DNA from 2 places in the Mesorhizobium sp. EU05-FHT14A09 genome. Region 2 is predicted to be linked to the other one. Evidence: predicted binding sites of a transcription regulator. Region 2 holds the regulator's gene; the other holds the start of a gene.
The links. Region 2 encodes LexA, which represses DNA repair genes until DNA is damaged. Its sites were predicted from a motif close to TGTTCNNNNTGTGTTCNG; they were not measured.

Region 1: the regulator LexA is predicted to act here: its motif matches at 1,778-1,795, upstream of parE (DNA topoisomerase IV subunit B).

Annotation. Positions count from the first base shown of each region.
Region 1 covers NZ_JBYTDF010000002.1:449,504-453,706, forward strand. Annotated here, with positions in the region: gene gcvP (aminomethyl-transferring glycine dehydrogenase) at 1-341, shown strand, start outside; gene AC3WTO_RS09610 (GGDEF domain-containing protein) at 465-1,637, opposite strand; gene parE (DNA topoisomerase IV subunit B) at 1,854-3,917, shown strand; gene AC3WTO_RS09620 (alpha/beta hydrolase) at 3,932-4,203, shown strand, end outside.
Region 2 covers NZ_JBYTDF010000002.1:159,863-164,065, reverse strand. Annotated here, with positions in the region: gene AC3WTO_RS08110 (ComEC/Rec2 family competence protein) at 1-1,285, shown strand, start outside; gene lexA (transcriptional repressor LexA) at 1,312-2,034, opposite strand; gene AC3WTO_RS08100 (LysR family transcriptional regulator) at 2,228-3,115, opposite strand; gene AC3WTO_RS08095 (antibiotic biosynthesis monooxygenase) at 3,231-3,575, shown strand; gene AC3WTO_RS08090 (hypothetical protein) at 3,631-4,203, opposite strand, start outside.

The DNA of each region.
Region 1 (4,203 bases), 290 kb from region 2:
GCACGCTGATGGTGGAGCCGACCGAGTCCGAGCCCAAGCATGAGCTCGACCGGTTCTGCGAAGCGATGATCTCCATCGCCAACGAAGCCGGCAAGGTCGCCAGGGGCGAATGGCCGCAGGATGACAATCCGCTGGTCAATGCCCCGCATACGGCAACCGAGACGCTTGCCGGCGAATGGGCTCATCCCTATTCGCGCATGGAAGCCGCCTACCCGGCATCCGATCCCGATACCGCAGCCAAATACTGGCCGCCGGTGTCACGCATCGACAATGTCGCGGGCGACCGCAACCTGGTGTGTTCCTGCCCGCCGGTTTCTGAATATCTCGGCGCCGCCGAATAAGGCGGCCTCATCAGGCTAACCGAACCCCTCGCGATCCGTCGCGAGGGGTTTTTCGCAACGCCAGCAAAGCGCATAGCGGTTTGTTGGCGGTCACGTAAAAATAAAGAGTTAGAGGGAAATACTTTAGGCGCGCAGCGCGGGCCGCCGCGTCGGTTCCGTGATCCAGCCATCGACCACGACCCTGTTCCGGCCGGCTCGCTTGGCCTGATAGAGAGCCCGGTCCGCACGGGTCAGCATCTCCGTCAGCGTGGCCTTCTTCATCGAGCCGAAGGCGACACCGGCGCTGACGGTACAGCGCAACACGCCGACCTGAGTGTGAATGTCCTGTCCTGCGAAGTCCGCCAGGATGTTGCGGGCGGCAGCCTCGACATAGTTGCCTTCGACACGCGCGATCACCAGCGCGAACTCTTCGCCGCCGAGGCGGAACGCGCTGTCGCCGGCGCGCAGATTCGTCCTGATGACATCGGCGAAGCGCCTCAGCACCTCGTCGCCGGCCGAATGGCCGTAGACGTCGTTGGTGTTCTTGAAATGGTCGAGATCGAACATCACGACCGCCAGTTCCTCGCCGAATGCCCTGTCCGGGTAGCCGTCCATCAAGGCGCGCCGGTTCTGCAATCCGGTCAGCGGATCGGTCAGCGCCTCGTTGCGGTGACGAGCAGCCACCCGCAGATTGTGCATGGTCATCGGCAGCGCGCCGAGTGCGGTGAGACAGGCCACGGAAACGATGATGTTGACGCGCTCGGCCCAATTGTCGGGCGCCTTGCCCAGCACCCAGGTTCCATTGAACAGCAGCACCAGGCCGCACAGCGCAAACGAGGTCGCACAGATCGCAAACAGCACGGTCATCAGGGTGATGAGCGCCGGAAACTCGTCGCGGGCCTGCCAGAAAACCCAGCCGATCCAGACCAGCAACGTGGTGGCGAAGGCGTATTCGACCATGAAGGCCACGCCGTCTAGCCCGACCATCATCAGATAGGTGGTGGAAAGTACCGAAATGGCAACGACGGTCAGGACTTTCCGCGTGATATGGACGTGCCCGTAGAACTGGCCGGCGGCGACCAGCACCAGCGCAAAGCCGCTGGGCAGCAGCGCCATCAGCAGCGCTCCGATCCAGGGTTGTGGATCGCTGGTGTAGCGCCAGAAGGCGATGACGTGCCCTGCGACCACGATCAGGCCGATGGCGGCCGTGAGGAAATAGTGGCTCTGGCGCATCGCGCTCCAGATCACCAGCATGGTTATGCTGAGGCATGTGCCGGACAATGCTGCCGCCAGCAGCAAGGACTGATAGTCCAGCATTGTTCGCTTCCCCGCTAACACGACGGCGTACAGTGTACGCTATCATCACCCATTTTGCGGCAACCTGGCTCAAACGCTCAGGAGAAACTCGCCAGATGGTTTACGAGACGTCTCTATTCGGAGTAGAGCACTCGCCAGCCATGAACGGAACACGAACTGCTGTGATCCGGCCTGCAAAACATGGCAGTATCATTCCCTGATTCGTTTTCAAAGCTCATGGACGAAATGGACGACCTTTTCGGCAATCCGGACAAGCAACCCCCGCAGCCAGCCCGCGCCACCGCGCGCCCTGCCGACCCGCTCGTGCAGGCGGCCAAGCGCACGCAACCTGCGACCAAGGATGGCAGTGAAGGCTACAGCGCGGCCGACATCGAGGTTCTGGAGGGACTGGAGCCGGTACGGCGCCGGCCGGGCATGTATATCGGCGGCACCGACGAGAAAGCGCTGCACCATCTCTTTGCCGAAGTCATCGACAACTCGATGGACGAGGCGGTTGCCGGCCATGCCACCTTCATCGACGTGGAACTGGGAGCCGACGGCTACCTCACCGTCACCGACAATGGCCGCGGCATTCCGGTCGATCCGCATCCCAAGTTCAAGGACAAGTCGGCGCTCGAAGTGATCATGACGACGCTGCATGCCGGCGGCAAGTTCGATTCCAAGGTCTACGAGACCTCCGGCGGCCTGCACGGCGTCGGCGTCTCGGTGGTCAATGCGCTTTCCGATGACCTCGAAGTCGAAGTCGCGCGTGGCCGCAAGCTCTACCGCCAGCGCTTTTCGCGCGGCATCCCGCAGGGCGGGCTCGAATTCCTCGGCGATGTACAGAACCGGCGCGGCACGCGGACCCGCTTCCACCCCGATCCCGACATCTTCGGCAAGGGCGCGCATTTCGAACCGGCCCGCATTTACCGCATGGCGCGTTCGAAGGCCTACCTGTTCGGCGGCGTCAACATCCGCTGGTCTTGCGACCCGTCGCTGATCACGGACAAGGATCCGACGCCGGTCAAGGCCGAATTCCACTTCCCCGGCGGCCTTGGCGATTACCTCAAGGCGTCGCTCGGCGACGAGATGCAGGTCACGCGCGAACTCTTCTCCGGCAAGAGCGAGAAGCAGGGTGGCCATGGCTCCCTGGAGTGGGCGGTCACCTGGTATGGTGGCGACGGTTTCCTCAACTCCTACTGCAACACCATCCCGACCGGCGAAGGCGGCACCCATGAAATGGGCTTCCGCAACGTGCTGACGCGCGGCCTGCGCGCCTATGCCGATCTGGTCGGCAACAAGCGCGCCTCCATCGTCACCTCCGAAGACGTGATGATTTCGGCCGCCGGCATGCTCTCCGTCTTCATCCGCGAACCGGAATTCGTCGGCCAGACCAAGGACAAGCTCGCGACCGTCGAGGCCATGCGTATCGTCGAATCTGCCCTGCGTGATCCATTCGACCATTGGCTGGCCGACAATCCGCAGGAAGCCTCCAAGCTGCTCGACTGGGTGATCGCCCGCGCCGATGAGCGCGTGCGCCGCCGCCAGGAAAAGGAAGTCTCGCGCAAGAGCGCCGTGCGCAAGCTGCGCCTGCCCGGCAAACTGGCCGACTGCACGCAGAACGCGGCAGCCGGCGCCGAACTGTTCATCGTCGAGGGTGACTCGGCCGGTGGCTCCGCCAAGCAGGCGCGTGACCGCGCCATGCAGGCCGTCTTGCCGCTGCGCGGCAAGATCCTCAACGTCGCCAGCGCCGGCAGCGACAAGCTTGCCGCCAACCAGCAGATCTCGGACCTCGTCCAGGCGCTGGGCTGCGGCACGCGCTCGAAATACCGGGACGAGGACCTTCGCTACGACCGCGTCATCATCATGACCGACGCCGACGTCGACGGCGCCCACATCGCCTCGCTGCTGATCACCTTCTTTTATCAGGAGATGCCGAACCTGATCCGTGGCGGCCATCTCTTCCTGGCCGTGCCTCCGCTCTATTCTCTGCGCCAGGGCGGCAAGATCGCTTATGCCCGCGACGACGCGCACAAGGACGAATTGCTGCGCACCGAATTCACCGGCCGCGGCAAGGTCGAGCTCGGCCGCTTCAAGGGTCTCGGCGAGATGATGGCGAGCCAGCTCAAGGAAACCACCATGGACCCAAGGAAACGCACCTTGCTGCGGGTCGATGTGCTGGACGAAGAGACCGTGACCAAGGATGCGGTCGACGCGCTGATGGGAACCAAGCCCGAGGCACGCTTCAGGTTCATCCAGGAACGCGCCGAATTCGCAGCCGCCGACGCCCTGGATATCTGAGCACGAAGGTGGGCTTGATCTGGAAGGGCCTGAAAGCGCTCTTGATCGTCATTGCCCTTGGCTACGTTTCCGTCGTTGCGCTGATGTATTTCATGCAGCGCAGCCTGCTCTACCCGGGAGCCACGAACGCCGTCGGCGTTTTGCCCGCCATCGCCCCCTGGGGTGAACGCGTCGCGATTGTGACACCCGACGGTCAGACGCTCGCAGCGCTCTATCTCCCCGCGCACCAGGGACGGCCTACGCTCCTGTTTTTCCCCGGCAATGGCGACAATGTTGCCAACTACGG
Region 2 (4,203 bases):
GGTGATGCTGATCGCGGTGCTGTTCGATCGTGCGGCGTTGTCGATGCGCAATCTGGCAATCTCGGCGGTGATCGTCATCCTGACCGCGCCGCATGAGGTGGTTGGTCCGTCTTTCCAGATGTCGTTTGCAGCGACCGCTGCGCTGATCGGCGCCTACGCGGCCTGGGCTCAACGGCGTGAAGTGATGCCCGTAGCCGCACCGCCTGCGCGCTCTTTCGTTGGTTTTCTCGCGCATAAGTCTTTGATCGCAGTTGGCGCAATGGCCGCAACCTCGATCGTGGCCGGCCTTGCGACAACGCTGTTCGCGGTTTGGCATTTTCAGCGGGTGTCGCCGCTTAGCCTGTTTGCCAATCTGGCCGTCATGCCGGTGGTTTCGCTTGTCGTCATGCCGGCGGCCGTACTCAGCGCACTCGCGATGCCCTTTGGCGCCGATGGACCGTTCCTTTATGCGATGGGAAAGGGACTTACGGTCATGATGGCAATCGCCGACTGGATTTCCGCGCGCTCGCCTGTCGATGGTGTTGGTCTGGTTTCGACGCAATCGGTGCTTTTCGTCACCGCCGCGCTCGCCATCGGCGCGATGACGACGACATGGTTGCGGTTGCTGGCCTTACCTTTTGCGCTTGCCGGTCTGCTGACGATGGGCAATGTCGAAACACCCGATGTGCTGATCTCCGAGGACGCGCGCCTTGTGGCTCTGCCAATCGGCGGCGACGAGATAGCGGTCAGCAGGGCGCGACCCAATCCGTTTACGTTCGACAACTGGCGCAGGGCGCTCAATCTGGAGACAACAATCTTACCCGAAGATGTTTCGGGTGACGTCGATCTGACTGTTGAAAATGCGCTCGATATGCCCCTCGGAACGCCATTCCTGTGCGCTCGGCGGCTGTGCTTTGCCCGTCACCTGTCAGGTGCCGTCGTGGTGACGGCCGCCAGCACCGAGTCTGCCAAATCGGCCTGCGCGGTTGCGTCGCTTATTGTCATCGACGATGCAACCGCCCCCGACCCCTGCAACGATCCCGCAGTCGTGGTTGTCACCAAGCAGGATCTCGCCCGCGTCGGCAGTGCCGCAGTATGGTTTAACGCCTCTGCAGATAAGCCGGCTAATATCTCGTTCGCGCTCGATACCAAGGATCGACCCTGGCACATGCAACGAGGCTTTACGCGCGAGGCGAGGGGATTACCGCCGCGGCCGGAAAAGGCGTACAAGTCCAAAGGCAGGCCGGACAAGATACCTTCCCGGACTGCCGTCAACGCTGATGTCGTTCATAAAAACGATAAATAGCCGGCTAATTGACTAAGGTCCGCGCTTCAATACCGACGGATCAACCCGACCAACTTGCCTTGTACCTTGACCCGGTCTGGGCCGAAAATGCGGGTCTCGTAGGCGGGATTGGCAGCCTCCAGCGCGATCGAGGCACCCTTGCGACGAAAACGCTTGAGCGTCGCTTCTTCCTCGTCGACGAGAGCCACGACGATTTCGCCCGGATTGGCCGAATTGGCATTGCGGATGATGACCGTATCGCCATCGAAGATACCGGCTTCGATCATGGAGTCACCTTTGACTTCCAGGGCATAGTGCTCGCCGCCCGAAATCATGTCCGGCGGCACGGAAATCGAATGCGTTCGATGTTGGATGGCGTCGATCGGCACACCAGCCGCGATGCGTCCCATGACCGGGATGGAAACGGCGGCGGTAGCGTCGTCGTCATTGCTGGGAGCCTGCAGGCGCTGCGGCTCCTTGGGTACCGTGCGACCCAGGCTGCCCTGGATGACGGCCGGTGAAAACTTCTTGGCCGCATTGAGGCCAGGAGCGATCGAGTCGGGGAGGCGCAGCACCTCGAGTGCACGGGCCCGGTTTGGCAGGCGGCGAATGAAGCCGCGCTCCTCCAGAGCGGTGATCAGCCTGTGGATGCCCGACTTCGACGCCAGATCGAGCGCTTCTTTCATCTCGTCGAAGGACGGTGGAATCCCGCTTTCCTTCAGCCGCTCATGGATGAAGAGCAAAAGCTCGTGTTGCTTGCGTGTCAGCATCGCCACCCTCCGTGGAACGGAACCGGAATCAGAAAAACAAACCCGGAACAAACACTATCTGTTCCATTTGTGTTCCGCAACCATTTAAAGTTTAATGAATTTGTTGACCCTTTGTTCAGCGTAACGGCGGGGATGGCTGCTTCTTGTTCCGCGAGGTCGCGTCGTGGAATCCAGGAAGGCGCGCCGCTCGCACTTAATCAGCAAACAGATTTTCGACCATGTAGTCGACGAAGACACGGACCTTGGGCGAGAGGTGGCGACTTGTTGGCCACAGGATGCGGAAGGTTCCGGTTTCGCCAAGATAATCGGTCAGCAGCGATACAAGTTTGCCCTGGGCCAGTTCGGTCGATACCGCGAATGGCGGCAGGCAAGTGACGCCGAAAGATCGCTCGGCGAGGTAGATCAATGGCTCCAGCGTGCTCGCAACGGTGGTCACGGGAAGATCGAGTTTCACATCGCGCCCATCGCGCATGAGGGGCCAGGGTTCGAGCCGCCCGGAATTCGCATAGCGATGATGAAGGCAACGGTGTTTGAGGAGGTCTTCCGGCGTCTCGGGTGTGCCGTTTTCGGCGAGATATTTCGGCGCTGCCACGATCTTATGCCGGAAAGTGCCGAGCTTGCGGCTCATCAGGCGCGTGTCCCCGACATCTCCGGTGCGGATCACCGCATCAAAGCCCTCTTCGATGACGTCGACGAGCCGGTCGGTAAAATCGAGGTCGAGATTGATATCCGGATATCGTTCCATGAAGGCCGACATTGTCGGCATCAACAGCATGCCCGCGAGCGGGAGGGAAACACGAAGCTGCCCGCGCGGGGTCACCTGCGATCTCGAAAGCTGGACCTGCGCCTGTTCGTATTCCGATTGGATGCGCCGGCATGTCGCAAGGAAGAAGCTTCCCTCTTCAGTAAGGGCCATGCTCCGCGTGGAGCGGTGAAAGAGCCGGGCACCCATTTCGTTTTCAAGGCGCGCGACGGCTTTGCCGACAGCGGAAGCAGTGAGGCCGAGTCGCTGCGCTGCGCCGATAAAGCTTCCGGCTTCCGCGACCTGCACGAAGATGCCGAGTGTTCCAAGTCTGTCCAATTGCGGAATTTTCTTCGTTAGTTATGAGAATGCGAGAATATTTATCTGCCTGTTTGTCCTGAATATCCAGAGGACGCCGCGGCAAGACAGCCGCGATCGTCAGATGGAGACTTTCATGAGCAAACTCACCGCAGGCTTTTCGGCCTCACCGCAGCCGACGACCTTCGTGGTCAACGTTATCCATGCCCATCCGGGGAAGCAGGAAGAAGCTTTCGCCATCATCCAGGATGTCGTGCACTACGTCGCCGAACGCCAGAAGGGCTTTCTGTGGAGCACACTCGCCAGGAGCACCGACGGTGAAACCGTCGTCAATGTCGAAGCGATCCAGGGCGCCGGCAATGTCGAGGAGTTCTTCTCCGATCCCGTGTTCGCGGAAAAATTCCGCAAACTGGATGCCGTCTCGAAATGTGAATTCCATACCTATACGGTCGGCGATCTTGTCCTGCCAAAAAGGGCGTAGCCGATTGGTCACCGGCGACGTCACGTTTTGACGCGCAATGCGTCTGCCACGCCCATCAGGAAGTTGGCTGCTTTGACTTGGACCGGCGTAATGCAAACCAGCCGGCTATGAGCACGGCCAGCATCATGGCGACATTGTGGGCATATTTGGCGAATGGCTCCACCTGACCCGCCAGCGGAAAATAGGTGAATGCCAGCACGCCTCTGCTCACCAGAAAAGCCAGGGCAATGGCGGCGATATGGCGGGTATCCCAGCCTGGTCGCCGCGCTTGCTGCCAGATGAGTCCGCCGATGACAGCGGTAGCAACGACGTTGAAGAGGAAGCCATCCCAGCTTTCCCCGAAGATATCGCTCGCCAATACGAGGGCTGGCAGGAGGGTCAGCGCAAAGACGAAAAGCGGGGCGGGCGCCGCGATATCTCTCGCCAGGTCCAATTTCAGTCGGGAATTTCTTCCTACAACCCACGCGGCTGCAACACATGCGGCGGCCAGACCAGCGGATATGGTGAATTGTGCCGCCGAGGCACTGCGGGAATCTGGTTCCGAGGCGATAAGCACCGCGGTACCCGCATAAGCTATAGCGGCAATCGCTATGCCCACAGGCCCTAGCCAGGGCCTGTGGGCACGATC